3 regions of the Lysinibacillus sp. FSL W7-1291 genome follow, and region 2 is predicted to be linked to each of the others. Evidence: riboswitches for the same ligand, from Rfam matches in the RefSeq annotation. Region 2 holds a riboswitch; each other region holds the start of a gene.

Region 1 (10,853 bases), 1.6 Mb from region 2:
CACAGTACCTGATAAATAATCGCCAAAATCGCTATGTAAAATATCGGAGTAGTAGTTCCCCGTATCCATTACCTTTTTTAAATCTTTATAATAGGTGGAAGCAGATTCATCTCCTATAACGCCAGCATTTTCTTGATCATCTACTGGCATACCATCCACTAAAAATCGAACCTTTTTATCTTCCTTTGGGACTGCGAAAGTATAGGCATACAGAACCCCATTTATTTCACGCAATTCATTGAGTTCTTGCCTTAGCTGCCAATATAATTCAGATTCCTTTGGGTCCTGTGAGAGTTGTTCATATTCATCTGCGTTCAAACGTTTTGCAATATTCTCAGCAACTGCAACTGCCTGTGTTCCCATTGTTTTATTAACAGATGATTTCGCTGTATATATCGTTGTTACAATGAAAAAGGCTAACAAAGCTAATAGCATAACAAATGACATTAGCACAATTTTATTACTTAATTTACCTGTCGCTCGCATACTTTCCTCCTTTAATACGCTGATATATTAATATCTTACTATTACTTATTGTACTATTTATTTCACTATTTCGACAATATAACTATGCTATTATACTTATCCAAAAAACTAATGCTAGTAAAGTAGCGAGCAGTGTTGGAATTGTAAGAATGATGCCGATTCTAAAATACTGTCCCCAGCTAATTTTAATGCCCTTTTGAGCCAATATATGAAGCCATAATAATGTCGCAAGTGAGCCAATCGGTGTCATTTTCGGACCTAAATTTGTGCCAATAACATTTGCATAAATGAGCCCTTCCTTCATCATACCAGTTGCACTTGTTTCAGAAATGGCTAAGGCATCAATCATAACAGTAGGTAAATTATTCATCACTGCAGACAAAATTGCCGCAACAAATCCCATCGTCATGGTTGCCACTACAAAACCATGCTGTACCGCTTGCTCTAGTAAACTGGCTAGCAATCCTGTCATCCCTACATTTTTTAATCCATAGACCACCACATACATACCGATGGAAAAGAACACTATATTCCACGGCGCTCCTTTTATGACCCTCTTCGTATCTACAACCTTACTACGCTGTGCAAGCGATAAGAAAATAGAAGCAACACCGCATAAAACGAAGGATACAGGAATGTGTAGAACTTCACCGACCACGAACCCTACTAATAGGATGGCAATCACATACCAAGCTATCGAAAATAAGCGAGGATCTCGAATTGCCTGCTTTGGATGCTCAACCGCCTCAAGAGAATAATGCTGTGGAATGGACCGTCGAAAAACAATATACAGTACAACAATACTGGCCACTAAAGAAAAGAAATTCGGTACAACCATATGAATTGCATACTCTATAAAGCCGATTTCAAAAAAATCAGCTGATACAATATTAGTTAAATTACTTATTACAAATGGTAAGGAAGTTGTATCTGCTATAAAACCACTTGCCATGATAAACGGAAAAATCATTTTTTCAGTTAAATTCAGTTTTCTTACCATTGCTAACACAATGGGAGTGAGTATTAAAGCCGCTCCATCATTAGCAAATAGGGCCGACACAACTGCCCCTAGGCAAGCAATATAAACAAATAACCGAATTCCGCTTCCCTTCGCAAGTCGTGCCATGTGCAGAGCTGCCCATTCGAAAAAACCAATTTCATCTAAGATTAGCGAAATTAAAATAATGCCAATAAATGATAACGTCGCATTCCAAACAATTCCAGTTACTGCTAACACATCATGCCAGGTAACTACACCCATTAGTAAGGCAATCGCCGCCCCTATACAGGCTGACCAGCCGATAGATAGTTTACGTGGTTGTACTATGACAAAAAATAATGTGACTAAAAATAAACTAATGGCTAAAATACTCTGCATCGTTTTCCTCCCTAATTAAAAACCAGTAGCTAATTTGCTACTGGTTTACTCACTTCATTTATCGATTTATTCGCCCAAATCTGCATTGTGGAAGACATTTTGTACATCCTCTAAATCTTCTAATGCATCGATTAGTTTTTCAAACTTAGCTACATCATCGCCAGTTAAGGCAACTTCTGTTTGAGGTAGCATAGAAAGCTCTGCTACTGTAAATTCTGCAACCCCTGCAGCCTTTAACGCTTCTTGTGTCGCAAAGAATTGATCTGGCTCCGCATAAATAATAACCGCGTCATCCTCTTCTAAAATATCGCGAGCATCAAGATCTGCTTCCATTAAAATTTCAAGTACTTCATCAGCCGTTTTACCTTCTAAGCCAATAACTGCAGTTGAATCGAACATATAAGCGACAGATCCACTGACACCCATGTTCCCGTTATTTTTACCAAATGCCGCACGAACATCTGATGCTGTACGATTCACATTGTTTGTTAAAGCATCCACAATAATCATTGTGCCGGCTGGTCCAAAGCCTTCATAACGTAATTCATCAAAGTTTTCATCGCCGCCACCTTTTGCTTTATCGATGGCTTTTTCTATAATATGTTTTGGAACACTGTATGTTTTTGCGCGTTCGAGCACTACTTTAAGTGCACGGTTTGACTCTGGATCTGGTTCGCCTGATTTAGCTGCCACATAAATTTCTCGCCCGAATTTTGCATTAATACGGCTTGTGCTTTGATCTTTAGACGCTTTCTTTTCTTTAATGTTGTTCCACTTACGACCCATTGTTTCCACTCTCTTTCAAATATAAGTTTATAAAAATGATAGATACGCAGTTGCACATCTGTAAATGGTAATTAAATACTTATCGTATCTTTACTCTGCAAATAATAACACAATGATGCTTACAAAGCTATATATACCAATGTTTAAGCTAATATTTTCTGAAGAAATAGCTGTTAAAATTTTCGTTTTTTAGTGTCACTTTACAACAGCTCTTGTTTTATTTTTGCTAGTAATGCCTGACAGCCTTCTTGCACTAAATCATAGGTTTCTTGAAAATCACCCGTATAATATGGATCAGGGACGTCTTTGCGATGTTCCGTTAAATCTAGAAAACGAAAAATCTTTGGTGAGCGCGGATCGCCTAGCATCGTTCGGATATTGCGAATATTGCTTTCATCCATACCGATAATATAAGCGAATTTTTCAAAATCAGCCCTTTGTAATTGTCGACCTTGCATGCCTGTTGTGGAAATACCATTTTCTCTAAGCTTATCCAATGTACCTTGATGTGGAGGTTCACCAATATGCCATGAACTTGTGGCAGCAGAATCCACTTCAATTTTATCTCCTAAATGCTCTTTTTCTACTAACTCTCGCATGACGGCTTCTGCCATGGGAGAGCGACAAATATTACCTAAGCAAACGAAAAGTACTCGAATCATGTTTCTCCTCCTACAACAAAGCACTCAAAATCTATGTGACTCTGAGTGCCGCTTCTCTTTATTTGACTGCAATACGTTTTTGTAATTCTTCCGTTAAAGAAATTAGCTCATGTTCAAGATGTTGTGTAAATTGCTCACGACCTTCTTTCCCTTTCCCTGTTACATAAAATGGCTCACCATAGATTAAGTAGCCTTTGCCACGCTTCATTACATCGCCAGCATTACGCGCGCCAACATATGCAGCTGGAACAATTTGCGCCTTTGCTAGCTGTGCAATCGTAATCGCTCCTTGCTTCAAATCCGTTCCTTCTGAGCTACGAGTACCAGAGGGAAAAATCCCTACAATTTTACCTTCTTTCAATAACTGTGAAGGAATTTTAATCACGCTTGGTCCAGGATTATCACGATCCACCGGAAAGGCATTTAAACGCTCAATAAGCCAGCCAAGCCCTTTCATTTCAAATAATTGCTTCTTCGCCATAAAGTGAATTTCACGAGGGTACATGGCTACACCAAGGTTTAAAATATCAACGTAGCCTGTATGTGTACAAGCTATAATATACCCACCATCTTTTGGCAAGTTTTCTTCTCCATATACACGAGCCTTTGAACCCATTAATTTTAATATTACTTTGACAACATTAGCTGCTAATTTATACACTGTTACATTCCTACCTTATTCAATAGTTATTCCCATTGTAATCGAAAAGACCAGTATACTGCAATTGCAGGTGGCCCTCTTAAACTTTCCCTACTAATAGATCTACATCAATCGTAATTTCATTTAATACAATGGCCGTTTCCTCTTTTTTATGCCAGCCCATCGGTGTCATCTCTAATAACGCCGGCACAAGCTCTTCTGCAAGCGGTAAAGTATAGGTTACACGTTCTACTATAACTTCACTAAAGCTATCTTTAAAACGGGCAACAATTTGTTCATTAGAGTATGTTTCCTTGCTCGAATCTGCATATAATTGGGCACGCAGTTCCTGTAAATAGCCGCTTTGTGGTACAACCTTTACAAGACAGCCATCTGGGGCAAGAAGACGCTTAAATTCCTCATAATTTGCGGGCGATAAAATATTTAATATTGCATCAAAGCTTTCTTGCGCAAATGGACTTTTGGCTAAATCACCTACACACCAAATTTGTTGTGGATAATGACGTGTTGCTGCCAATATGCCCTCTTTTGCTATATCGATACCAACACCGATGCCATTGTCTATGTCTGTCATAATACGAGCTAAATGTGATCCTTCTCCACAGCCAGTATCAAGCACTGTTTTTGCAGAGGCTATAAGCTTACTAATTTTTTCTTCTACAGCATCATAAATCCCACTATCAATCACTGCCTTACGAGATTCAAAAAGACTTTTGCTATATTTAGAAGCAGCGCTATGTGTCAGCATGTTGACATAGCCCTGCTTAGCTATATCAAAAGAATGGTTAGCAGGACAAACCAATCTTCCCTGCTCATAGACATGCATCGATTGCTGACATACAGGACAAGCAAAAAGTGTGATAGATTGCTCCATTAATGCTGCCGCTATCGCACGTTTAGATAATGCTCCCATTTCTATGCCTCCTTCTGTTCATTCAGTGAAACGAGGGCAAATCGCTCCCATTTACGGCTTTTCCATCTAAAGTATACGATAATTGCACGTACCCATTCATCTGCTGAAATAGCTAGCCATATTCCAACCAAGCCCCAATCCAATATAAATACAAATAAATAACCAAGCGGAAGACTCATACAAACCATCGATAGAAAACCAATCTTCACAGGAAATCTGGCATCTCCAGAAGCACGTAAAGAGTTAATGACAACGATATTCATTGTACGGCCAGTCTCTAGCAAAATACTGAGGGCTAACACGGATGCTCCAATAGTAATGACATCTGGATTATCGGTAAAAACATGCATGAGTGGTTTGCGGAAAATCGTAACGACTGCAACCATAATAATCGTAAAAACAAATGCCGCACGGACACTTATCCATAGTTGATGGTATGCCTCATCCTTCTTCCCTGCCCCCACATGACGTCCGATAATAATAGCTGTTCCTGTACCAATGGCAATCGCAAATAAATACGTAAACATCGAAATATTCATAGCATATTGTCGTGCTGCCAGTGTTTCTGCTCCTAAATATGTCGCATAATATAAAAAGACAATCTGACAAAACTGATAAAGTACCTGTTCAAAGGCAGAAGGTAAACCAATGTTTAATATTTTCCTTACATATTCCTTAGAATAATCAAAATAATAGTGTAGCTTCACGCGTACTTCCATCACTTGATAGAGCAACCAGAAAAACACTAGTACAGCTAATCCTCGACTAATGACCGAAGAAATAGCCGCTCCTTTTACACCAAGCTCTGGTAAACCTAAATTCCCAAAAATCAGACCATAGTTTAGCACAACATGCAAGATATTCATGCCAAGTGATACATACATCGTTTGCTTCGTCCAACCATGTACACGAATTATTGCAGCAAGTGCATTAATAATAGCCTGTAGAAAAATAAAACTCCCGATGATAACTAAATAACTTTGTGCATAGTGAAGTACTTCTCCCTGCAAGTTCATCATAGTCATTAAATGTTTTGCAAAGAAGAAAAATAGAATACTCATTAACAGTCCAACAACCAAATTCATTGTGACAGCTAAAGCCGATATTTTCGCTGCTTCAAAAAAACGTCTTGAACCTAAATACTGTGAAACGACAATGGATGCACCATTCCCTACCACTTCAAGAATCAAGATCGCAATATGGATATATTGATTGGCTGCACCTACTCCGGATACAGCATTATCTGATAAAGCACTGAGCATAAAAGTATCGGCTAATCCCATTAACATAAATAGAAATACTTCTAAGAAAATAGGCCATGTTAAATGGAATAGACTTAACTTATTTGTCTCTTTCATTGTCTCTGCCAATACTTTCACTTCTCCTATATTTTTCTTAAAAATCTATTGTATCTTATCATAAATTTTCAGACTGTAAAGAGGTTTATAGGAAGACAGCGCTTCCACATAAAAAATCCCTCTCACACAGATATGTGAAAGGGGTCATTGTTATGTTAAGCAATAAGCTTGCAATTGCTCTCGTCTAGCAATAGTTAGGCCAAACTCCTGCTCTAAAAACTTAGTCTTTGAGCCATAATGGTAATCCATAGCATCCAATGCTGCTTGTAAATAGTCTTCTCGAGCAGACATTAATGCATAGAATTGCTGTAATTCTTGCTCATTATATTGATGTTGAATAGCCTGTGCCATTCTGTCTACCATTGGACGTAAATGGATATTCGTGTTTAAATAGTCTTCCATAATCGTCTCCTCAGGTACATCTAAGGCTAGCAAAATAAGAGCTCCCCCTATACCTGTGCGATCCTTACCAACTGCACAATGGTGGACAAGACCCAAATTGTCAGGATTTTGTATGGTTTTCATTAACTCTTTAAAAGAAGGATTATTAAACGGCATCTGTGCATAAAAATCTCGGAACATTTCGGGGCTTACTGCTTTATAAAAATCTCTACCACCAGCATTTGTAGGCATTTCAAATGTATGATTGCCCTTCGCTGGTATTTGAATATATTGAGCGTGTGAGAACATAGGGTTAGGATTATGGTGTGCCTCATTATTATCACGATAATCAAAAATGGTTTTAATCCCTAATGTTTCAAATAGCTCTTTATCCGCCAACGTCATTTTCCCAAGAGCCGCTGAGCGGTAAAATAAACCGTTCTTGACAATGCGCCCATCCCTTGTCCTATATCCCCCCATATCTCGAAAATTATAAACTGCCTCAAATGGAATTATCTTTGTCTCTAACTGTTCCAATTACTACACCTCCTAAAATTATCGAGCACTCTTACTTTTATTTTATAGAACTAACTCAATTAATTCCAATTTTCACACTAGGAAATAACAACCCACATAAAAATGGCTAGCTGTCAGTATACAGCTAGCCTTGAATGGTTTCTTATTTAAATAACTCTGGATAGACAGCCTTTGCTACTAGTTCTACGGCTTCCCCAATACGTGGGCCAGGTCGATTAGAGATATCTGTATCAAGAGTCTGTACTGCTTTATTTTGAACTGCTGTCACTGTATTCCATCCATCACGTGCAAGTATTTCACCTATTGGATCCTCTGTGTAGTTTACTGTCGTTAAAATAACATCTGGGTTTTTCACTATGACATCTTCCTCAGAAACTTGTGCCCAGCTGCTCAAGTCAGAAAAAACATTCTTAACATTGGCTGCATCTAGTATTTCTTGCTGGAAAGTACCAGAGCCTGCTGTATAAATATCGGGCTTAGGACTAATTTCTAAATAAACATTTTTCGGTGCTTTTACTTCCTTCACCTTTGCTTTAACGTCAGCTAATTTCGCTTTAATCTCTTCGTTTACTTCATTTCCTTTATCTGCAACACCCATTACAGCTGCGATCTGTTCGATGTCACCATAAACATCATCGAATGTAGCTGCTGATTGAATAACAAACACTTTGATTCCAGCATCTTCAAGTGGTTTCATTGCTTCCTTATCACCAATCGTATAAGCTATAACAACATCTGGCTTCAACGCTATGATTCGTTCACTGTTAAAATTCACAGAATCAGAAACCCGTTCAATTTTCTGTGCTTCCTCTGGGTAAGTATCATACTCAGTTGCTCCTACGATTTTATCACCAACACCTAGAGCAAATAAAATTTCTGTATTACTTGGTTGCAATGATACAACTGTTTTTGGTACTTCTTTAAACTCTATTTCTACACCGCGATCATCTGTCACTTTGTAGTTTGTTTGCTCTGTTTGTTGTGTATCCTGTGAAGCGTCTTTATTTTTAGTATCTACTGAAGTACCACAACCTGCTAAAATCATTGCAAGGAAGAGTACTGTTAGCCATTGAACATTAAATAATTTCTTCATTATTATTCTCCTTTTTCTTTTTCATCGGATATGATTTACTAATAAATGATATTTCAGCTATCCCTGCTTGTTGATTCATAAAGACAGCCATAACGAAGCACACATTGGCTAATAGGCCTAAATAATCAAAAAGAATAGCTGGAACCTCTCGTTCTTCCGATACTTTGTGTAATGTACGATATGATTTTTTTGCTTCACTACGGCAAAGATGTAGAGCAGCGGCAGCCTCTGTACCTTGAGGTAAGACAAAGTTTTGTATCTCTTCCTTCACATGACGAACATAAAAATCATAGCGCTCACTTAACCAAGCAAGATCCTCTTCTGTTACAGCTAGTTTTCCACGAACCGAGCCATTGACATGGTAGGCCATAGGTAAAATAATCATTAAATCTTCTACAACAGCTTGTACATCCTCTTTCTTAACTGCAGCTAAAGCAACTCCCAAATGCGTAGTCAGACTGTCTGTTCGAATCTCAAAATCAACCGTCGAAGCTTTTTCACGCATAAATGGATAACAAGAATAACGTGCATCTTTTTTCACTTGCGATCCCCCCACTTTTCATTATGAAAATTCTTGCATAAAAAAACGCCGCTCCTTTACGCAAAGGAACGACGAAAATAACATAATAATGGCCAAATTAACATGACATAGCCTATGTATTTGCCGTATATCCTCCTAGCTTCCGAGAAGTTTTTATACGTTCAAACAAAGGTCGGTCTCCTGGCTTGTACAGTTCATTACATAAAAAACGAATGTGTGATAAAGTACCTTCCCATCTCTGTTAAGACAGTGGTAAACCTTTATACTAGCTGTACTTACAGTTGCGGAAACAGCTTCGGTTTTTCACCGAATTCCCGATTATGCTTGTTAGCACCTTTATTCTGCAAGAATAATTCACTTGTAAAGCAGTTTATCATATATTAATAGGAAAAAATAGCTGTGCTTTGAATGGATCGTCACCATTTCTAAAGAATAAGATAAACAAAACTGTTTTATAGTATAGTTTCAATTGCCTGTTCAATATCAAGTTGTGAATCTGTTGGTTCAAAGCGTGCAACGGTCTTGCCGTTAGCATCTACTAAAAACTTTGTAAAGTTCCAGCGAATATTACGACCATCTAAAAAGTTAGGGGCAAGTTGAACAATTGCCTCAGCAAGCATTTTTTCCTGCATGCTCGCCTTGCCAAACTCTCGAAAATCCACTTCATGTTTTAAATAATTGAATAATGGGTGGGTAGTCTCTCCATTTACTTGTACAAGCTCAAAAATTGGGAAGGTAACGCCATAATTCACTTTACAAAGATGCGTAGTCTCCTCGCCATCTTCAGGATTTTGATGACCAAATTGATCGCAAGGAAATCCTAGAACGACAAAATTATCTTTCCCATATTTATCATACATTTTTTGTAAGTCATCAAATTGATATGTAAATCGGCATTGATTCGCCGTATTGACAATTAGCATCGTTTTTCCACGATATGTTTCCATGGATAAAATTTCACCATTAGGTTTTCGTACTAAATAATTATAAATGCTCATGTCTTAACCCCTTTTATTTTTTCATTTATTATAGTTGACTATTCAATAATTTACCAAATAATTTGCACAAAAAACACCATCTCGTTACGTTGAACGGATGGCTGACTTATACTTCTGTTTAGATTTAACGTCCTGCTCTTCATTAATTAAACGATGGGCAATGTCTAATAACTTTATGTCACTTGTCTCGTCATATAGCTTTTTAAAAGATACAATAATATCATGGCGAATGTGAGTCGGATGCTTCTCATCTAAACAAGTTTGAAATCTCTTTGCTAAATAAGACACCACTAAGTCACTTTGTACTTGACCTGCTAGCCCAATTTTCCAAATAGCTTGTAATGCATTTCGAGCTGTAACGGATCGTTCATCATAAGTCACAGCCCAAATCTTTAAAAAATCCTCCAATACCCTTTCTTCTGGGTCACTTTTTGCGGCTAAGGCGCATAAAATTTGTGCAGCACGTGCACGTGCATGACCATCTTTGTATGTAAGTGCTTGTACAAGCTGTTCCCAGACTGCATATGTCCAATCTACGGGTTCCTGCAGAATTTTTATTAGTTCCTCGTAAGATTCAATATCGCGGTCATGCTCTGTTAGATTATTAAAAAGTTGCAAAATCTCTTTCTCCATAATTTATCCCTACCTTTATTGTTTCAGAACGTAATAAAATTTGATTTATGGTACACTTAACTTAATTTTTTTCTCAAAGAAGGTGAGTTTATGAATAAATTTAATGCTAGGAAAATGATTTTCCGATTGATTGTGATTCTTTCTCTACTTGTAGCTGCCTATTTTGTAATCCCTGTATCCATGCCTATAATACTTGCTGGTGTCAGTGCATTTTTCTTAGAACCCATTGTTATGTTCTTTAAAAGGCGATGGAAAATGTCAAGGAAAATTGTAGTTGCTTTTATATACATAGTGAGTGTTATTGTTATCTCTATTATTTGCTATATATCCATTACACAAATTATGTCGCAAATAATTATATTGTCAAAGCAAGCTCCCTATTATATTTCCAAGCTATCAGATATGTGGCTTCATATGCAAGAAAAT
Region 2 (10,853 bases):
CTGATGGGATACGAATTAGTGGTGAACGGTTTTGCGCAGACCATGCTACATAACATGGTGCTTCATAACCAGGTACTAGACGTTTATAAGAGTTTACTGTTGGATTTGTTACAGCTGTGAAACCTTGTACATGTGCAAGAACACCCGCCATGAATTGCATAGCTGTTTCAGAAAGACCTAATTCTGTAGCTTCATCATAGAATGCATTTTCTTTACCTTTAAATAGTGACACGTTAAAGTGCATACCAGAGCCTGCTTCACCAAATAATGGTTTTGGCATAAATGTAGCGTGCAAGCCATGTTTACGTGCAATTGTTTTAACAACTAATTTGAAAGTTTGAATGTTATCACAAGCTGTAACAGCATCGGCATATTTAAAGTCAATTTCGTGTTGTCCTGGAGCTACTTCATGGTGAGATGCTTCAATTTCAAAGCCCATTTCTTCTAGCTCTAATACGATATCACGGCGGCAGTTTTCACCAAGATCTGTTGGAGCTAAGTCGAAGTAACCACCATGGTCATTTACTTCTAACGTTGGTTCGCCTTTTGCATCTAATTTGAATAAGAAGAATTCTGGCTCAGGCCCTAAATTGAAGCTTGAGAAGCCCATATCTTCCATTTTTTTAAGAATACGTTTTAGGTTGTTACGTGGGTCACCAGCAAATGGTTCGCCTTTCGCAGTGTATACGTCACAAATGAGACGTGCCACTTTCCCTTTTTCAGAAGTCCAAGGGAATACTACGAAAGTATCAAGATCAGGATATAAATACATATCAGATTCTTCGATTCGAACGAAACCTTCAATAGATGAGCCATCAAACATCATTTTGTTTTCTAATGCTTTGTCTAATTGACTTACAGGAATCTCAACATTTTTGATTGTGCCAAGAATATCTGTAAATTGTAAACGAATAAAGCTTACGTTTTTTTCTTCGATGAGACGTTTAATGTCCTCTTTTGTGTATTTACCCACAGTTTTCCACACTCCTATAATTTGTCTAGCTTTTATGTTTACCCTACCCTATTTATTAATAGAATCGAGATAAATCCCCTCGTCGGATGGATGATTTTTGCATGCGCTGAGCTTGACGCATTTCTTCGCGCATGATTTGGCGTAATTCTGAATCACTTAAATCTTGTTCATCTGTAGCAACAGGATCTTTCTTTTTAGCAAATAATTTTTTAATCTTCGCCATATTCATACCCTGCTCTAAGTAGTCTTTAATTTCAAGCAATGTGTCGACGTCATTTAATGAAAACATTCGACGATTGCCTTCTGTTCGGTGCGGCTCAATTAAATGGTGTTCTTCATAATAACGAATTTGTCGTGCCGAGAGTTCAGTTAATTGCATCACAATACTCATTGATAATAACGGCATAGTTCGTCTAATTTCACGACTCATTTAAGTCCTCCTCCAATACCCGCTTATCATATAACGAAATTTTTTCACTGTCAACCAACCATGTGAGGTTTCCTAACATGTAAGGCGTTATTTTTTTCAATCCGATAGAAAATTGTAAAAAACTATTCAAATTTAAGGTTTATTTATTTTCATATTACTTTTTTTGAATGGCTTGAACAGCACTACAAATAGCAAATTTAACATGTTCATATGTTAGTCCACCCTGGATAAAGGCTGTATATGGTGGACGGATTGGACCATCTGCTGTCAGCTCAATGCTGGAGCCTTGAATAAATGTTCCCGCAGCCATAATGACATCATCTTCATAACCAGGCATATAAGCTGGTTCTGGAGCATAATGGGCATTTATTGGAGAATTGGCTTGTATTTCACGACAGAAGGCAATCATCTGCTGTGCAGTTTGGAAGGAAACGGATTGGATTAAATCCGTACGATTTGCATCATAGCTTGGAGAAGTGCTCATTCCGATTTCCTCCAGCATAGCTGCTGTAAAGATCGCACCTTTTAAGGCTTGTGATACGACATGTGGGGCTAGGAAAAATCCTTGATAAAAATCTCCTAATGTATTTAATGTTGCCCCTGCCTCTGCCCCAATACCTGGAGATGTCATACGATACGCACATTTCTCTACTAAATCTGCACGGCCAGCAATATAGCCACCAATTTTCGCCAATCCTCCACCAGGGTTTTTAATGAGTGAGCCTGCCATTAAATCAGCACCAACCTCTGTTGGTTCCTTCGCCTCTACGAACTCACCATAGCAGTTATCTACAAAAATAACGGCATGTGGGGCTAATTTGCGCACCTTTGCGCACATATCAGCAATTTCTGCAATCGTAAAGGATGGACGTGTCGCATAGCCTTTCGAACGTTGAATGGCAATCATTTTTGTTTGCGTAGTAATGGCTGCTTCTACACCTACCCAATCAATTGCTTTATTTTCCACTAAATCCACATGTCGATAGCCTATTTTATAATCTTTCAGTGAACCGGTATCTTTGTTACCACCATCGACAATGGATTGCAATGTGTCATATGGCTGACCAGAAATATAAAGCAGCTCATCACCAGGACGAAGGACACCGAATAGACTAAGCGTGATTGCATGTGTTCCTGAAATAATTTGTGGTCGTACAATGGCAGCCTCCGCCCCAAAAACTTCCGCATAAACACGCTCTAAATTATCGCGTCCCTCATCGTCATAGCCATAGCCATTGGATGGATGTAAATGATAGTCACTTACTTGATGCTTGCGAAATGCTGCTAGCACCTTCTGTTGATTATAAAACGCCATTTCTTCTACCTTTGCATGATAGGGTCGAACTTGCTCCTCTATTTTTGACGCTAAGGATAGCGTTTGTGCTGATAAATTAGATGTAAACGTCATTCTTTTCTTCTCCATTTCACAATTGTCCCGCATTTCAATCAGTAAGATCTATCGACTCTCTAAATTGACTTCACTCATTCTAGAATTCCCTAAATAACTACTGGTATATCAACGCTTTTGACGAATGTTTTTCTTTATTTCAATAACATCTTATCAATTTGTATGAACCCCTGCAAAACTTGCCTATTGTTTCTAAGCGAATTTTACGCTAAGCTAATGTGCGGACTTACTTCAAGAAGCGTATGTAATGACTGATTTTGGCTATTAAATTCATAGATTCTGTTACGTCAAAAAAAGTCTTTTAACTTTTAAAAAAGAAGTTCATTTATTGATAGAAGGGGTGAAAGGGATGGCTTGGGAGGTTTTTAGTATTATTGGAACAATTGCCTTTGCTATTTCTGGGGCAATCATTGCCATGGAAGAAGAATACGATTTATTCGGTGTATATATACTCGGTATTGTCACTGCTTTTGGTGGAGGAGCTATTCGAAATTTACTCATCGGACTGCCTGTCACAACCTTATGGGGACAGGATATGATGTTTCAAATTGCACTAGCTGCGATTACGATATTTTTTATCTTCCCGCATCATCTGATTCAGCATTGGCATCGTTGGGGCAACTTCACAGATGCCATTGGCTTATCCGCATTCGCTATTCAAGGTGCACTCTATGCAGTGAAGCTAGATATGCCAATTAGCGCAGTCGTTGTAGCTGCTGTTTTAACAGGTTCAGGTGGTGGTATTGTGCGAGATTTATTAGCTAGACGGAAGCCGCTAGTTCTCCGTGATGAAGTCTATGGTGTTTGGGCTGCTCTCGCAGGGCTTGTTATCGGATTTGAAGTTTTGACTGGAGACATTTTCCTTTATGTATTATTTGCAGTGATTACAGCATTACGCATTCTTTCCTATATGATGAAGTGGCGTTTGCCTTTGCGTAAGTTGAATCGGGCATAGATACTGTAATTGATAAAAAAATGAATAAGCGCAAAGAGTTCATTAACTATTTGCGCTTATTTGTTATTCAGTAACTATTTAGCCAAAAGATTCATGGCTTCTTCTAATGTCACCATATTTTTCATCATAGAACAAGCGGCATCTAAAAGAGGAAAGGCTAGAGCAGCACCAGAGCCTTCGCCTAATCGCATGTTCATATGCAGCATTGGCTCTACACCAAGTAATGATGCGGCAATTTTAGCCCCTGGTTCCTCTGAAGCATGGGAAGGTATGATAAAGTCTTTTACTTTCGGTTCAATTTGATAAGCAATAAGCGCAGCAATAGTCGAAATAAAACCATCAATAATAACAGGTTTTCGGTGACTTGCGGCAGCCAGCATGATACCAGCCATAGCCCCTATCTCTAGCCCTCCAACTTTAGCTAGAACATCAATGATATCGTTAGGATTGGGGTTGTTGAGAGTAATTGCTTTTTCAATTACTGCTGCTTTATGAGCAATCCCTCCTTGACCAACTCCTGCGCCAAACCCTGTTATTTCAATAGGGTCATAGCCAGTCAAAGCAGCTAATATGGCAGTGCTCGGCGTTGTATTACCAATGCCCATTTCACCTGTTCCAAGTAGGTTGGCTCCTTTTGTGATTTCATCTGTTGCCACATGAATCCCCACTTCAATGGATTGAATAGCCTCTTCTCTTGACATAGCAGGGCCCTGTGCCATGTTATCTGTGCCATGTTTAATTTTATGAATGATAACACCTGCATCAAGCGGAATATCTTCTTTTACCCCAACATCTACTGTTACTACCTTTGCATTGGTAATGCCCGCAATCGCACAAACGCCTGTACCTCCCTTAGGAAAATTTAATGTTTGAAAGACCGTAACATCTTGTGGATTCGTTGTTATGCCTTCCTCACAAACGCCATGATCTGCTGCACAGACAATCATCACTTTTTTATCGACCATTGGATATAATTGTCCTGTTATGCCTGAAAGCTGTACGGCAAGTGATTCTAGTTTCCCCAAGCTACCTGGGGGCTTACAAAGCGCATCAATTCGCTTTCTAGCTTGGTCCATACTATTCATATCAGCCTCTTGGATATTTTGAATCGTGTCTTGTAATAATTGCATTATTGTTTCTCCTCTCGTTCTACATGAAGACAAAATAAAAAGTCTGTAGTTTATTGTCATGACAAATAAACTACAGACTTTTCCATCATCTATATACTTCCGAAGCAAGTAGGCAGGTCTCCTGGCTCAAGCTCAACATATCATCGTGCCTTCCCAGCGATTCGCTAGTGGCATTTACGATGACACTCCCTTATACAGTGGCGGGTCCGCTAAAGTTTTTCACTTTATTCCCTATTCTCCCTATTGGGCACCTAATGCTTTTATTAAACTATTTATAATCTACGACAGCGTATTTTTTCTGTCAATATTAGAATACTCGCCTTGTACCATTTCTTCGGTTACCTATTCTTTTTCTATTTCGCTTAGCAATGTTGAGCCTAATAATAGGACCGCTCCTATTATTTGTAGAAGCGTCATTTTTTCACCTATAATCATCGTGGAAATTACTAATGATGTCAGTGGATCAATATAGCTAAGAATGGCTATACTTTGTCCTTTTAACTGTGACATGCCTAAAAAGAACAATAAAAATCCAACCCCTGCATGGACAATGCCTAATGTAATTAAGAATAGGACTGACTCAAAACTGATTTTCATGACCTGAAATCCTGTAGTTCCAAGTAGATAGAAGCTAAGGAAAAATGCTGCTAAAGAAAGTTGAATCATTGTATTTTCTGGTTCCTTTAAGCCGCATATAAATTTATTTGTCAATGTTAGCGCTGTGTAAAAGCATGCCGCGATAAGACCGTAGACAATGCCTATAAAATGCTCACTGTCCCCAGTGCCTTGACTTTGGACAATCAAATATAGTCCGATAAGAGCCACACAGACATACATTATTTTTCTGCCAACTAGCTTCTCTTTTAAAATAATTGGAGATAAGCAGATAACGAGTACTGGTGCAAAATAATAACTCAATGCAGCATTGGCAATCGTTGTTGCTTTATAAGCCTGAAATAAAAAAATCCAGTTCCCACACAAGGCGATACTAGAAAGTATTAATTTCCACTTATTTTTTATAATCTCTAATTTCGAAAAATTCCCCTTTTTATAAATAAAAATCACTACTAAAAAACAAGCACCTATTAAACTCATCCAAAAAGCAATTTCACTTGAAGTTAACGGAATATACTTGGCAAAAACACCAACTGCTCCAAAAATAATCATGGATAATACAAATGCTAATTTTCCGCTCATTACAAATTCCTACTTTCTACGTATAAAGTATTAACCTATACAGTAGAATCTATTGAAAATGAGCAAACTGTTATTGTATGCCTAAACAGTAGATTCTACTGTAAAGACATTGTTGGGGGTGCTATTGAACGAAACATACAAAATCCCTCCTTCACCTACTTAATTGTAACATATTTCTGAAAATTAAAGAGTAAGTTTTATAAAGAAAGGGATCACTAATCCCTTCATACTATTATGAGTATGTACAATGTAAGGTAGGTCATAAATTTTCTTTGAGGAGGAGTTAGGATGAATGCAAGAGAATTGAGAAATGCCATTGCGGAGACTTGTGAAAATTATGATAGTCACTACGCTCAGTTAGTGAAACCAATCAATCAGTTATTAATGAATGTCGATGCTAGTATAAGTAACGAAACAGCGAATATAATCATCGAAAATTTGAAGTTATATTATAGCGGGGATAAATACATGACGGAATGTCACTTCGATGAGAGTGAAAATTTCTTAAAAGATGGTCTTGAACTTCTTCAAAAGGGGGATCTTGCGAATGGTGCTTTACAAATATATGGTGCTGGTTTAAATTTTTCCAGTTATGCTTTAAAGGTTCGTGGGCAAAAAAATGTGAATCCGTATATTAACTTTGAAAAAAATTTCAGCCTCATCATGAACACACTCCGAAAATAAGTATATAAAAAAGGTGATGTCAATGATAGAAACAGCCACTTTGAAAAGCGAGAGGTTGATTTCCGTTCCAGCGTCCTTTCAGGGGGCGTCCGATGATGAGCCGCTTCACTCACTGCGTTCGCTCCAAGGTCCCCTCTGTGACGCTAAATCCCCTAGGAGTGACACAGGCTCCACTCCAATCAACCATATGTAAAAGTGGCTTTTCCTTCTCTTTCATACGAACCGTAGTGAACAAAATAGCCCATTATTTGTCTGATGAGAGAAAGGATAGCCCTTTATTTTCAATGTGAAGAAGTGGTAAGTAACAACACCCCTCCATAAAGAGTAGTGAACACCTTTGCTAAAAAGGTACCATTTTTATGCATTGGAATGGAAGGCTACTTGACTCCCGTGGGATAGTGAGACAGGCGAGCCTCTAAACGGAGCGGTAGCAGAGGAAGCGGCTCGGCGCTCGCTACCAGGAAAGCAAGTAGCCTGCAACGGAAATCCATTTTCACCTGTCACAAAAATGCTATGGATGGTTTTATTTTTCATTATGTCATTTATTTAAATTCTAATTCTCCATCGTAAGCTAGCATGCCGCCTTCAAGATTTGTTACATCAAATCCTTGCGCTTCTAAATAAGCACATGCATTAGCAGAACGAGCACCAGCCTTACAAACAACAATATATGGCTTTTCTACGTCTAATTCCTCTAAACGTTCCGGGATTGTCCCAAGGGCAATGTGCTTGGCACCAGGAATCATGCCGTGTGCTACTTCATCCTCTTCACGTACATCAATAATATATAGGTCCTCATTTGCATCTAATCGTTCTAGTAATTGTGTTGTTTCCATTGATTTCATGAACTTTTTTCCTCCAAAATTTCAAATTCCACTTACATTATAGCTTGTAACAAAAAAAACAGCCAGTGTGGTGAACACAAGCTGTTTAACAATTTTTTATCCTTCTGTCTCTAAAAACTCTATTTGTTTTGCTGGAACGAATGTAGAAATGGCGTGCTTGTAGATTAGGTGCTGCTTATTTTCAGCATCCATTAATAAAACTGTAAAATTGTCATATGATTTCACAGTCCCTTTTAACTGAAATCCATTTAACAGAAATACAGTTACAAAAACACTGTTTTTACGTAGTTGGTTCAAGAACGTATCTTGCAAGTTGATTGATTTCATCAAATAGCCTCCCCACTAACTTTCTACCTCTTCACTCCTATAGTAGCATGTTCTACCAATTTATCAATTAGTAATTTTTAGAAATTTTTCTTAATTATTATAATTGTTCATCCGTCGTAATAAAATGGACATCCATTTTATTGCGAAAATAGGTAAGTTGTCTTTTTGCATAGCGGCGTGAATTTTGTTTTAAGCTATCAATAGCTTCTTCGAGGGTACATTTGTCATCCAAATAATCATACAATTCCTTATAGCCAATTGCTTGTATGGACTGCACATTTCGAATATTTTGCTGCCATAAACCTTTGACTTCTTCTAAAAGGCCATTGTCCATCATTAAATCAACACGACGGTTAATGCGGTCATAAAGCACTTCACGGGTCATATTTTGACCTAACCCCAAAATGACATGCTTATAGAGAGGTACTTCCCCTCGGTTTTGTGCTTCAGCTGCTTTGGATACACCGCTTAATTCCAGCATTTCTAATGCACGAATGACACGACGCGTATTGTTTGGATGAATCGTCTCCGCTGTTTGAGGGTCTAGTTGTTTTAATTTATCATGCATTGCCTCAGGGCCAAGCTTTGCTAATTCATCATAGTAGGCTTTTCGTGCTTCCTCATCAACTTTCTCATCAGTAAATTGGAAATCATAGAGGACCGCTTGTACATATAAGCCTGAGCCACCTACTATAATGGGTAATTTTTGTCGAGATTGGATTTCTGCAATTTTTGCTCGGACTAATTTTTGATAATCCGCTACTGAAAAAGATTCTGTCGGCTCTAAAAAACTGAGTAGATGGTGTGGTACGCCCTCCATCTCTTCTTCCTTAATTTTAGCAGTCCCAATATCGAGTCCTTTATAAATTTGCATGGAGTCGCCATTAATGACTTCACCGTTATATTTTTTCGCCAGTTCAATGCTTAAAGCTGTTTTACCAGAGGCAGTTGGTCCTACAATCGCTACGACCTCTGCCTGCTGTAATTTAGTTTCTATCATATTTTTCTAACCACCGTAATAATACTTGAAAGACCGCTTCTTGATTGTCTTCATTTAAAATTTCATGCCGTTTGTCCTCAAATAAATAAACCGTTACATCTTTTACTCCTACTGTTGCCAATTGTTCAGCAACTGTGTAAACGCCCAGCCCCTGTTCGCCAACCGGGTCTTTACTTCCGCTTATCAAGAGAATAGGAAGATTTTTTCTCATTTTTGCTAATTCTTTTTTACGATTAAGTGTTGCAAAGCCTGTTGTTAAATCGACAAAAAATTGATTGGTTGGAATAAAGCCACAATATGGGTCATCTATATACTTCTGCACCTCTTGTTGGACAGAACATAGCCAGTCATAGGCCGTCTTTGGATTTGGAAACTGTTTATTAAAGCTACCAAAACTCAATTGATTTAGCAACTTACTTTCAGTTTCTTTCCCTAGCCCCTTAGCTAATACCTTGGCTACGATATTTCCAACAGCATGCAGGGCTGTCACATTTCCCGTACCACAGAGAATAACATTGTCTACTTGTTCACCATACAGTTGAATATATCGTCTAGTAATGAATGACCCCATACTATGACCAAAAATAATGAATGGTACATTTGCGTAAGGCGCATGTAATTGCGTGACCACTTCATGGGCATCTTTTACCACACGCTCAAAGCCGTTCTTTTCAGCAAAAAAACCTAACGTGCCATTATAGGCTGCCGTTTCACCGTGACCACGATGATCGTGCATCGTCACTACATAGCCTGCCGTATTGAGTGTTTTAGCAAATGTTAAATAGCGACCACTGTGCTCTGCCATACCATGCAAAATGTGAATATGACCAATACATGGCGTTGTGGGCTCCAATGTTCGAGTAAAGACAAAATGTCCATCCGACATTTGAATATAACGCTCCATCCCTTACTCCCCTTTTTTCACAAAATTTGTTGCATCCTTAATGGCTTGCTCTAATTCAGCCATATACTTGTGTTTCTGTTCCTCCGTATAATTCAAGTGTTGTTGCATCACTTGAATTACTTGCTGCTTATAAAGCTTGACGGCCTCAATATCAAAGTAAAGCAAGCCTGTACGACGAATAAAGAAGTCGCTCGGTGTATAGACCATTTCCTCTTCCATGCCATACAGTAGCATAGCGTGTAAAGCTAGAGGCATTGTACTGCCATGTTCATGTAAAAATTTAACACGATTAAATAATCCATCTACATTTGTGCCATACTTTTGTACAAGCTGTTTGGCTTCATCATAATTTAAGCCGTATTGTACACCTTCTCGTGCTTTATAAGCCATATAGTCAGGGAAATTAATCGCGTTGATTCCTTTTGCACCAGACAGTGAGAGCTCACGTGTTAAACAAGCACTTGCATGCTTATAGCGACGAGCTTTTACAATTTTATCGACAATTGTTTCAGCCATTTGACGATAGCCTGTGAGCTTACCGCCAGCGATTGTCATTAAACCACTTGGCGCTGTCCATATTTCATCTTTCCTTGAAATTTCAGAAGGGTCCTTTCCTTTTTCATAAATGAGCGGGCGTACTCCTGCCCAGGATGATTCAATCGTTTCTCTTGTAATAGTAGCAGTTGGAAAGACTTTTTTAGCAGCCTCAATTAAATAATCTACATCTTGCTGTGTAGCAACAGGGTGTACAAGATTTCCCTCAAAGACTGTATCCGTTGTCCCTATATAGGTTTTGTCATCTCGCGGAATTGCAAAAGCCATACGTCCATCAGGAATATCAAAATAAACAGCTTGCTTCAGTGGAAAATCCTTTTGGTTGAGGACAATATGAACGCCTTTTGTCAGACGTAATTGCTTGTTATCTGTTACTTTATCCTTGTGTCGTACGTCATCTACCCAAGGGCCTGTAGCATTGACAATTTGTGCTGCATGTACATCG
Region 3 (10,853 bases), 1.5 Mb from region 2:
ATGTTCGGGTCTAATGCCCAACCAGCTAGAATCATTGCATGCTTACGAATACCATTTACACGCATTGCTTCATCTAATTCGATTAAAGTCGTACGCACGATCTTTTGATCTGGCCATGAAGCACGTTGAATAACTGCTACTGGCGTATCATCAGCCCAACCAGCACTTTGTAATTCTTTAACAATTTTTTTTGTAAGTGTTGCACTAAGGAATAAAGCAATTGTACAATGATGGCTCGCCAAGTCACGCAGCTTTTCAAATTCTGGGACAGGTGTACGTCCTTCTGCACGTGTTAAAATGAGGGTTTGTGTTAAATCAGGAATTGTGAGCTCTGCACCAATTGCCGCTGCTGATGCAAAAACAGAGCTAACCCCTGGAATCACTTCATACCCAATGCCTTCCTTTTTCAATAGAGCCACTTGCTCCATGATGGCACCATACATCGCTGGATCACCTGTATGCATACGAGCTACTGTTTTCCCAGCATTAACACGCTCCACCATAACGGCCACCATTTCCTCTAAATGCATGCCAGCAGTTCGAATGACCTCTGCATCAGGTTTGGCTTTCGCAATAAGCTCTTCACTCACTAATGAATCTGTGTACATGACAACGTCTGCTGTTTGCAGCATATGTAAACCTTTAACTGTAATTAAGTCTGGATCACCTGGACCAGCGCCAACTATATAGATTTTCTTCATTATTTACGCACCACCATTAATGTTAGATATTCTAATTCCACACCATCCAATTCACGAACATCCCAAATAACTTCTTCATCAGAAGTGACCTTCGTCACGACAGATGCTTTATCTAATAAATCTAGATCACGTAGCACCTCAAGCATTAAATCGATCACCTTTGCCACTTTAATAAAGACAACGGCATCATGACTTTCAATGGCTTCACGCATTGCTTCATAATCATCATGGGCAGGAATAATGGCCACTCGGTCATCGCCATCAGCTAAAGCAATCCCTAATCGAGACGCGGAGCCATTGAACGAAGAAATCCCTGGCACCGTACGGATTTCTACATCTGGATGCATGTCCTGCATCAACTTCATCATATGAATAAACGTACTATATAGTAACGGATCTCCCTCTGTTACAAAGGCTACATCCTTACCAGCTTGTAGTTTTTCGTAGACAAGTTCTACTGATTTTGTCCATTCACGTTCAAGGACAGCCTCATCTTTGGTCATAGGGAATACAAGGCCAAGCATATCTTTTTCGTCTGGATTAATATAAACATCGACAATGCGATGGGCATAGCTTTTACTACCTCTTAGCTTTTTTGGATAGGCAATAACAGGTGATTCCTGAATCACACGAAACGCCTTGACTGTAATTAATTCTGGATCGCCAGGACCAACGCCCAAGCCGTATAGTACACCTAGATTACTCATTATTTTCTTCCTTTCGATAAGCCGAAATAATATAAATTGGATTTAATGGTACAAAGCGTGTCATATCTAAAATAGGTTTGCTGCGCGCAAGCTGTGCCTGTAAAATATCAACCGCAAAGCCACAAGCCTTAAACGCTTCCACCGCTTTATATAAATTTTCAATGGTCGCTGCATTTAAGACAATACGACCGTTTGGCTTCAAACGACTACAACATAACTGTAGTAACTCCACCATTTCGCCACCCGTACCACCAATGAAAATGGCATTAGGATCTGGGAAGCTGTCTAATCCCTCTGGTGCTTTACTATGAATCGCTGTGATATCAACACGGAACTTTTGCTGATTTTGAAGACAGTTGTCTAAATCAGGTGCATTTTTCTCTACAGCAAATACTTGACCCTCTGACGCAAGTTTTCCTGCCTCAATCGCCATAGAACCCGTACAAGTACCAATATCCCAAATAATGCTATTCTGTTGAAGCTGCATGGCCTGTAAGCTTAAAACACGTATTTCCTTTTTCGTGATCAGTCCTTTATCTGGCTTGCGTTGTGAAAACTCTTCATCATCAATCCCAAGCGTGTAACGTTTCGGTTCCATTATTTGTTGTAAAATCACGACATTTAATGGCGAATAATGAGCGCTTTCCATTTCATCTAACGAATACCAGCCACATTTTTCGTTTTCGCCCTGTAAATTTTCTGCAACAAACGCTCGGTATTCTGTCATACCAAAATGCTTTAAATAACGAGCGAGCGCATTGGGGCTATTATCAGCATCCGTTAAAAGCGCTACTTTCTTCTTCCCATCGATACGCTGTGCCAAGCCTTTCATTGGTCGTCCATGAATACTTGTGACATAGGCATCCTGCCAGCTTTCTCCCATCTTCGCAAAGGCCAGCTGAACAGAACTCATATATGGATAAACCTCAATATCTAGCTTTTTAGCTAGATAGCCCCCAATGCCATAAAATAATGGGTCGCCAGTGGCAAGGATTACCGTATTTCTTGTTTCCTTAGATAATCTTTCAACAAGTGCTGAAAGTCCCCCTTTAATGCTGATTTTTTCACCTGTAAAGTTCGGGAAAAAATCCAGTACTCGCTCACCACCAACAAGTACCTCACAGTCTTCAATCCACTCGAGGTATTGGGGAAATAAGCTTGCTAATCCGTTATCCCCGATCCCAATCAATTTCATCGATCGATGCAATGTCATCAGCCCTTCCTAATAATTGTCCCTGCATCGAATAAATCGATGTGGAAAGTGTTAAACCACCTTTTATATGATGGATAGAGGAATAACAGCACGCCTCACATAAATGATGAAAGAATGCATCATAGCCCTTCTCCATCATGATTTCACCTACTTGTGACGCTGTATTTGCCTCACGTACTTGCGCTATTGTTTCTCCATCTGCTCCTGTATCCTCTGCAAGTTGTGCTAAAAAGTTAAAATCGATTGGTGCACTTTTGGAATGAACCATCATGACACCTTGTGCCACCTTAGAAAATTTCCCCATCATACCGACAAGAGAAACTTGTTTGATACCGAGTCGCTTACAATGTTTTAAAGTAAAGCCGACAAAGTCGCCCATTTCAATAAAAGACTCTTCTGGTAAATCGGGGTATTGTTTCATCGCAAATTTTTCGCTGCGACCGCCTGTCGTTACCACTAAATGCTCACAACCAGCTTCTTTAGCTACACTAATGGCTTGTACAATACTTGCCATATACGCAGAACTCGAAAAAGGCACGACGGTTCCCCTTGTGCCTAAAATTGAGATGCCTCCAAGTATACCAAGTCGTCCATTTAACGTTTTTTTAGCGATTTCTTCTCCTTTAGGTACGGAAATCACTACGTTCACGCCTCGTGTAATGTGAAATTCGTCTAATACCCCTTGAACCGTGCTATGAATCATTTTACGTGGTACAGGATTAATGGCTGCCTCGCCAACAGGCACTGGTAAGCCAGGCTTTGTAACACGCCCGACCCCAATCCCTCCATCTAAATGAATTCCAGGTGTATCAGCCCAGCTCACTGTGCCAACAATAAGCGCCTGATGGGTCGCATCAGGATCATCACCAGCATCCTTAATCGTTTCACAGCTGACAGCATTTTCTTCAAATATGCATTTTTCAATTGTAAAGGTTGCATCTCGACCAATCGGTAAATGAATGGTACTCGTCTCCTGCTCTTCCTTTGTAATCAGAGCGAGCAATGCAGCCTTTGTTACCGCAGTTGCACAGGCTCCCGTTGTATAACCGTGACGCATGTCCTTGGGATCCTTTTTTGGCTTCCGCTCCATTATTTTTTCGCCTGTTCATCCGCTAATAGTGAAATGGCATTTAACGCGGCAACCGTCACTGTACTACCGCCTTTACGACCAACATTGGTAATGTACGGAATCCCTTCGAGTTTCAGCAATTCTTCTTTTGACTCGGCTGCTGACACGAAACCGACAGGCATACCGATAATTAAATCTGGTTTTGCTAAGCCTTCTTTAATTAAACGAATCAATTCTAGTAAGGCAGTTGGCGCATTACCAATTGCATAAATCCCACCTTCATGTAATTTTGTAGCCTTTTGCATGGAAATGATGGCACGAGTTGTATTTTGTTTTTTCGCTTCTACTGCGACATCTTCATCCGCTATATAACAATGTAAATCGCCACCATGCTTTTGGAAACGTTTTTTACCAGAGCCACTTTCAATCATTTGAACATCTGCAATGACATGTCGTCCGGCAAGAATGGACTTAATCCCCGCTTCAATTGCATCAGGTGTAATGATGACACTGCGACCTAGCTCAAAATCCGCCGAAGCATGGATAATACGGCGCACAATCTTCCACTCGTCCTCTGAAAAATCATGATCGCCCATTTCCTCTGCAATAATCGAGAAACTATAATCGTAAATTTTATCTGGGTCTACCGTTAATGGTTTGAAATCTGTTTTAAAATCCATGGATAATGCCTCCTAAAGTGTATGTTGTACAGCCTGTAATATTTCTTCAAATGTTGAATATTGTTGGCCATATTGAATGGTTGGTCTTGCAATAAGAATCGTTTCAATATGACAGGCAAGAGCTGCCTCAAGCTTCTCATCAACTGAGCCAACTTTACCGCTTTCTTTGGTGATCATCAAAGTTACTCCATATTGACGAAACAATGCTTCATTTAATTCCTTTGAAAACGGACCTTGAATAGCTACAATATCTCGTTGTGCCACACCAAGTGCCTCACATTTTTCCATATTGTCCAGTCGCGGAAGCATGCGAGCAATTACTCTCGTATTTTCTAAGCCTTGTAAAACCTTTGTAAAAGTAGCAAGTGTTTTGCTGCCTGTTGTCAGCATGATGACACCACGCTTTTCTGCCGCTAATTGGGCTGCCTCCTCATAATCCTTCACTATTGTAATGAGAGGATGCGCATAGTGTTCATGGGCACGCTCATAGCGAATATAAGGAACTTGTGCCTGTTCGGCCGCTGCCATTGCATTTTTAGAAGCTTCCTCAGCAAATGGATGAGAGGCATCAACCACCATTTGATAGCCTTGCTCTGTTATGATGGCTGCCATTTCCTCAGCTGTCAGTCGACCTATTAAATGTGGTAGGCCAACGTCAGCAAGACTAGAGGCTGCCGAATCAGTCACGACGGTAGCTGTTACCGCATGTCCTGCGCTTTGCAGGGCAAGGGCTAGATCCCTTGCATCACTCGTCCCTGCTAACATGAAAATCATTTTACTGGCTCCTCTTCATGGTGGTGGTCATGGTCGTGATGGTGGTCGTGTCCATGATCGTGATCATGATGATGGTGATGATGGGCATGTCCATGAACTGCCGCATAGGCACGATAATTTTCTAAATCTTGCATGCCTGTAGATGTACCATTTATCGCTTGTTCAATACGCTCTAATAAAACATTTTGTAAACGTTCATGGTAGCCAAAATAATTGGCAATTTGAACAGTACAATCTGGATATTGTTCATTAAACTTCACACACATATCATTCATACGTTCCATTAAAATACCTGTGAATAAAAAGTATGGGAGCATGATGATTTTTTTCGCACCTAATTTAACACAGCGTTCAATACCTTCTTCAACACGTGGATCTGTTACGCCCATAAATGCACTTTCCACATATTTAACAGGTAATTTTTCCCATAAAAGTCGTGTAATTTTATAAAAATCACCATTTGCAGATGGATCACTGCCACCTCGTGCAATCAATAAAATGGCTGTATCTTGTTGCTCTTGTTCTGAATGAAAACCAATTTCCGCTAGACGATCTTGTAAAATCGTAAATATTTCATCATGAATGCCAATGGTTTGACCATAGGTAAATGTAATGTTCGGATAATGCTCACGCGCATGCTCGATCTCTGCTGGAATATGCAGCTTTGAATGGCCTGCATGAAGTAAAATAATCGGAATTACATGAACCTCTGTAGCCCCTTTCTTCACACAATTCGTAATGCCTTCTTCGATGTTCGGTGAAGCAAATTCTAGGAAACATGTTTCCACTAAAAATTGTGCATCAATACGCGGTGTCATTTGTTCAATAAATGTACGTACCTCATCATTTCCTGCTGCTAAACGGCTCCCATGGCCGACAAATAAAATAGCTTTCATCTCTTTTCTCCTCACTAGTCGCCGCACGGAGCTGGCTCTACTTTTATTTTGGAAGACATATCTTGATACGTAAAATGCAATATCTTTTTCACACGTTTAAAATATTTAAATAAACGTTCATTTGGGTGAGCATTTGCTTTATATTCTTCAATAATATCTGTAATTAGTGGAATCAGTTGTTCAGGCTCCAACCCTTCTACAACAGGCTGTGCTGCATGGGCCGTACGACCAACTGGCTTCGCCCCAATAAAGACATCAAATTTACTTTTGCGATAGACAATACCAATATCATCAAATACAGCCCTGTAACAGGCCATACCACAGCCGTTAAAACCGATATTTAATGTTTTCGGCAAAGACATTCCACCTAATTTTTGTTGTATTTCTTCTGCATAGGGAATCGAATCGGCCTTTTCACCATAGCAAAAATCACAAGCCTTCAAGGATAGCACATCACCAATCGGCGCTAATAAAAAGCCTACTTCCTGTAATTTCTCCGTAATACGTTCAGGGGCAGTCGTTGGGATTTTCAAATGGATTTGATGGTCTGGTGTATATTCCATCGTCCCCTCTTCCCCAACGACCTCTGCTAACGTCATCATTTGCTGAGGTGTGAAAAACTTATTCACCACTCCTGGGCTTACAGCTAATTCAAAAATGGATTCTATTTTTTGCTGTACAAGTTTCGGCGTTACTTTGACTGCACTTGTTCCTTTCACCATTGCGAGTGCCGCTGTAGCCATTTCAAGTGCTGTTTTTTTTGACTTTGGCGTAGCGGCTACACTGGGTTTATTAAAACGCCCTGCATTAGGATCTGCTGTAAAGTCTTGTCGTGCAGTCCCTGTCTCTTGGTTCATTGCCCAAGGTTCATTTTCTTCACGTAAACGTTGATGTGGACGTAAGGGTTGTTTTTCTTCACCCAATGTATATTTACGTTGATAGCCACGTGGTGTAATCATTTTATTGTCATAGAAAAATGTCGACGAATTACCAATAATGACTGTCGTCAGCATTCCAATGTCATGCTCCAGCATTTCGGCTAATGTTGTCATCGTCACTTCTTGACGATCGCGGTAAGCACTTTTCACAAGTCCTACTGGTGTGTCAGGCGAACGATATTCTAAGAGAATGCGCTGTGCTTCGACAATTTGTCTTGTTCGGCGACCGCTTTTTGGGTTGTATAAAGCGATTACAAAATCCGCCATAGCGGCTGCCTCGACGCGCTTGGCAATTAAATTCCATGGTGTTAGATGGTCACTTAAACTAATCGTACAGGCATCATGCATAATCGGGGCACCAAGTAAGCTAGCACATGAATTGATGGCAGAAATACCAGGGACAATTTCTACCTCAATCCCCGTTGCTTCTGTCCAGCCTAGCTCAATCAATACCTCATACACTAATCCCGCCATACCATAGACACCCGCATCACCACTTGAAATGACTGAGACAATGCTTCCAGCCTCTGCTTGGCGAACCGCTTCCTGCGCACGGGACACCTCTTCGGTCATTCCAGTACTGACAATCGACTTCGCACTGACTAAATCTTGAATCAACTCCACGTAGGTTTTGTAGCCTATGATCATATCACTTTGTTGTAATGCCTCTACCGCCCGTGTCGTAATATGCTTAAAGTCTCCAGGTCCAAAGCCCACTACGAAAATTTTTCCTTTTTGCGCCATGTTGTTACCCCTCTTTCACCTTTTCGATCCCTTTAATGGCTGTCGTTTGTGCTGTACGCTGTAATGTACCTTCACGAAGTGTAAAGACATGTTCTTTGTATAAGGATTCATGATGTAAATCTTGTACAAGTGTTCTAGCATGCTCTGTTGATGGTACACGATACCAATTCCCTTGCGGATAGGCGATGACCACACAAGCATCCTTGCATCGTCCATTACAGCGCGTTCTTGTTGTATGTATCTCTTGATCAAGTGCTTGCTGTTGTATTTCTTCTCGAATAGCTAGGGTAATTTCCTCCCCACCTTTGTTCATGCAGCTACTACCATTACAAATAAAGAGATGTGTTTTCATCCCCTCTAAATTCCATGTTGTCATCTTCTGTCTCCCCTCATTTGCTTTCTGGAAAAAGAAAAACCTTTACTCTAATTACGAAGAGTAAAGGTTTTGTAGAAGCCAAATAAAAACGAATAAAATAAAATGCAGGTACTCGCTCTTGCTTCAACTTCTCCCTCCGAAAAGTTTGCATGCACAATCAAATAAGCAGGTTTCCTGACTTAAGCTTCATTTTACTATCGCACCTTCCCAAGTTTGCACCAGTGGCTTTGCGATTTCATCAGCTATTACAGTAGCGGGGGCTGTATTGGATTTTCACCAATTTCCCTATTATCTCGAGTTATTCGAGCACTTATCGACGTTTTATATGAAATTTATTATCTTCTTTATAGAATAGAAAACTGTCTCTATCATATCTCATTATTTTAAAATTTCAATATTTCTATAAAAATTTATGACAATTTTATCAATTTTGTGTGTAGACCAGGTATAAAAATTATAATATCTCCTTATTTATGACAATTCAGTAGTTATCAGAATCTTCTCTATTGACCTTCAATTGAAAATATTTTTAAAAAAAGTATAGCATATTTATGGAAAATCATGTTACACTTTGTCGTGAAATCTCACAACTTAATGTTTTTTCGGTGTAAAATACTTATCATTTTGCTTAAAAGGGAAGCCGGTTTGAGTCCGGCGCGGTCCCGCCACTGTATTAGGGAGCTTTATAGAACATGTCACTGTCCAACGGATGGGAAGACCTATAAAGTGTTGAACTAGAGCCAGGAGACCTGCCGAAAAATATGTGATCGTTTCAGCCTACGAGGATAGGTGTGCGGCTTAGCAGATGAGAATGTTATTTGCTTTTTTAGCTATGCACTTTTCCAACAACGGAGAAGTGCTTTTTTATTTACGCACGCTACATTCTAAAAATCTATTAGTAAGGAGGAAAGCTTTTGAAATTTTCATGGTGGAAACTTAGTTATTTTTTATTGGCCTTTTTACTCGTGCCAAAACGTGCCTTTGCTATGCATATCATGGAAGGTTTTTTACCAATCGAATGGGCTATTTTTTGGTGGGTCATCTCTATCCCATTTATTATTCTAGGATTGCGCTCCATTCGCAAAACAATTGAAGAAAACCCTGAAACCAAAATGCTTTTAGGTCTTTCAGGAGCCTTTGCTTTTGTGCTGTCGGCGTTAAAAATCCCTTCGGTTACAGGTAGTTGCTCCCACCCAACTGGTGTTGGACTTGGAACGGTTTTATTCGGACCTCTAGCTATGAGTGTCATCGGAACGATTGTTTTATTATTCCAATCTTTATTATTAGCACATGGTGGGATTACCACTTTAGGAGCGAACGCCTTCTCTATGGCGATTGTAGGCCCATTTATTGCTTACTTTGTCTTTAAAGGGGCTCAAAAAATAGGGTTGTCATTTTCACTAGCTGTTTTTTTTGCTGCGATGCTTGGTGACTTAGGTACATATGTTGTGACTTCTGTACAGTTAGCATTAGCCTTCCCTTCAGAGGTTGGCGGCTTTATGGCATCGTTTACAAAGTTCGCAGGTATTTTTGCCTTAACTCAAATTCCGTTAGCGGTGAGTGAAGGAATTTTAACGGTCATTGTGATGAATTTCTTGAAAAAGTACAATGTCAGCGAATTAAAAATGTTGCGTGTTTTCTCAACAAAGGAGGCACATTAGTAGATGAAACGAAATTTATTACTATTAGCGATTGTTGTGCTGTTAGCTATCATCCCATTGTTTATACAAAAAGGTGCAGAATTTGGTGGTGCTGATGGAGAGGCAGAAGCAGCCATTGGCGAAATCAATGCAGAATATGAACCGTGGTTTGAAAGCTTATGGGAGCCACCAAGTGGTGAAATTGAAAGCTTATTATTCGTGCTACAGGCAGCTATTGGAGCTGGTTTTATTGGCTACTTCATCGGCTATATGCGCGGCAAGCATAAAGAAGGTTAACCCGTTATGTTACTCATTGATAAGTATGCGTATCTTAATAAGCTAGCGTCCGTTCATCCGCTAGAAAAAATGATATTTTCAATTGGTCTACTTCTCGTAACGCTCATCATGAGAGATGAACGACTTTCACTCATTACATTTTTTGTAATGAGTACTTTTATCATTTTAGGTGCAAAAATTCCGCTTACCTACTATGTTAAGTTATTATTGCTACCTGGATTTTTCTTACTAACAAGTCTTGTATCCATCTTGCTGTCAATCACACCAGCAACTCATGTATTACCTGCCCATCTGTGGTCTTTTACGTGGATGAATTGGACAATTTTCATCGGAAAAGCAAGTGCCCTGTCCGCCCAACAATTGTTCTTTATTGTCCTTGGCAGTAGTAGTTGTTTATACTTTTTAATTTTGACCACATCCGTACAAGGGATTTGCTATGTGCTCCGACAATGGCGGCTGCCCTCTTTATTGGTTGAGCTTATTGAACTAACCTATCGTTTTATTTTTATATTTTTAGAAAGCATGTACAGAATACATCTTGCCCAGCAAGCGCGTCTTGGCTATCATTCTCCAATGCAATGGCTACGCTCCGTATCCATGCTTATTGTGGCGCTATTTGCTGAAATGTTTCAGCGTAGTCGTGAGCTTAATAATGCCATGCAGTCACGGGGTGGCGAAGCCGTCTACTGGCAAGAGATGGGCTCCTATAGCAAGAAAAATTGGCTAGGCATAGCGACACTGTTCCTATTCCTCATTGTATATGGAGGGTACTTCTCATGACAGCATTCTATTTTGAACTAAACCGCTTGTCCTATGCC

The links. Region 2 has a riboswitch for cobalamin ahead of cobT (nicotinate-nucleotide--dimethylbenzimidazole phosphoribosyltransferase). Riboswitches for the same ligand answer to the same signal wherever they lie in the genome.
Region 1: linked by a shared signal. The riboswitch ahead of NST76_RS20295 (hypothetical protein) and the one ahead of cobT (nicotinate-nucleotide--dimethylbenzimidazole phosphoribosyltransferase) in region 2 are both predicted to bind cobalamin.
Region 3: linked by a shared signal. The riboswitch ahead of NST76_RS13180 ((2Fe-2S) ferredoxin domain-containing protein) and the one ahead of cobT (nicotinate-nucleotide--dimethylbenzimidazole phosphoribosyltransferase) in region 2 are both predicted to bind cobalamin.

The regions. Positions count from the first base shown of each region.
Region 1 is NZ_CP151994.1:4,173,081-4,183,933, forward strand. It holds gene NST76_RS20250 (methyl-accepting chemotaxis protein) at 1-486, opposite strand, end outside; gene NST76_RS20255 (arsenic transporter) at 569-1,864, opposite strand; gene NST76_RS20260 (YebC/PmpR family DNA-binding transcriptional regulator) at 1,931-2,650, opposite strand; gene NST76_RS20265 (low molecular weight protein-tyrosine-phosphatase) at 2,851-3,312, opposite strand; gene NST76_RS20270 (1-acyl-sn-glycerol-3-phosphate acyltransferase) at 3,371-3,973, opposite strand; gene NST76_RS20275 (putative RNA methyltransferase) at 4,053-4,886, opposite strand; gene NST76_RS20280 (MATE family efflux transporter) at 4,889-6,244, opposite strand; gene NST76_RS20285 (tyrosine-protein phosphatase) at 6,395-7,162, opposite strand; gene NST76_RS20290 (ABC transporter substrate-binding protein) at 7,305-8,255, opposite strand; gene NST76_RS20295 (hypothetical protein) at 8,239-8,796, opposite strand; cobalamin riboswitch at 8,949-9,149, opposite strand; gene NST76_RS20300 (glutathione peroxidase) at 9,249-9,794, opposite strand; gene NST76_RS20305 (hypothetical protein) at 9,879-10,427, opposite strand; gene ytvI (sporulation integral membrane protein YtvI) at 10,518-10,853, shown strand, end outside.
Region 2 is NZ_CP151994.1:1,188,136-1,198,988, reverse strand. It holds gene glnA (type I glutamate--ammonia ligase) at 1-973, opposite strand, end outside; gene NST76_RS05575 (MerR family transcriptional regulator) at 1,029-1,403, opposite strand; gene NST76_RS05570 (methionine gamma-lyase family protein) at 1,558-2,811, opposite strand; gene NST76_RS05565 (trimeric intracellular cation channel family protein) at 3,161-3,766, shown strand; gene cobT (nicotinate-nucleotide--dimethylbenzimidazole phosphoribosyltransferase) at 3,841-4,896, opposite strand; cobalamin riboswitch at 4,990-5,166, opposite strand; gene NST76_RS05555 (DMT family transporter) at 5,239-6,093, opposite strand; gene NST76_RS05550 (hypothetical protein) at 6,382-6,777, shown strand; gene NST76_RS05545 (rhodanese-like domain-containing protein) at 7,320-7,622, opposite strand; gene hfq (RNA chaperone Hfq) at 7,719-7,949, opposite strand; gene miaA (tRNA (adenosine(37)-N6)-dimethylallyltransferase MiaA) at 8,047-8,949, opposite strand; gene NST76_RS05530 (alpha/beta hydrolase) at 8,936-9,853, opposite strand; gene NST76_RS05525 (glycerol-3-phosphate dehydrogenase/oxidase) at 9,857-10,853, opposite strand, start outside.
Region 3 is NZ_CP151994.1:2,714,206-2,725,058, forward strand. It holds gene cobM (precorrin-4 C(11)-methyltransferase) at 1-701, opposite strand, end outside; gene cobI (precorrin-2 C(20)-methyltransferase) at 701-1,408, opposite strand; gene cbiE (precorrin-6y C5,15-methyltransferase (decarboxylating) subunit CbiE) at 1,401-2,621, opposite strand; gene NST76_RS13155 (cobalt-precorrin-5B (C(1))-methyltransferase) at 2,578-3,711, opposite strand; gene NST76_RS13160 (precorrin-8X methylmutase) at 3,711-4,370, opposite strand; gene cobK (precorrin-6A reductase) at 4,383-5,144, opposite strand; gene NST76_RS13170 (sirohydrochlorin chelatase) at 5,141-6,040, opposite strand; gene cobJ (precorrin-3B C(17)-methyltransferase) at 6,055-7,722, opposite strand; gene NST76_RS13180 ((2Fe-2S) ferredoxin domain-containing protein) at 7,727-8,098, opposite strand; cobalamin riboswitch at 8,245-8,427, opposite strand; cobalamin riboswitch at 8,685-8,870, shown strand; gene NST76_RS13185 (energy-coupling factor ABC transporter permease) at 9,013-9,759, shown strand; gene NST76_RS13190 (energy-coupling factor ABC transporter substrate-binding protein) at 9,763-10,035, shown strand; gene cbiQ (cobalt ECF transporter T component CbiQ) at 10,042-10,815, shown strand; gene NST76_RS13200 (ATP-binding cassette domain-containing protein) at 10,812-10,853, shown strand, end outside.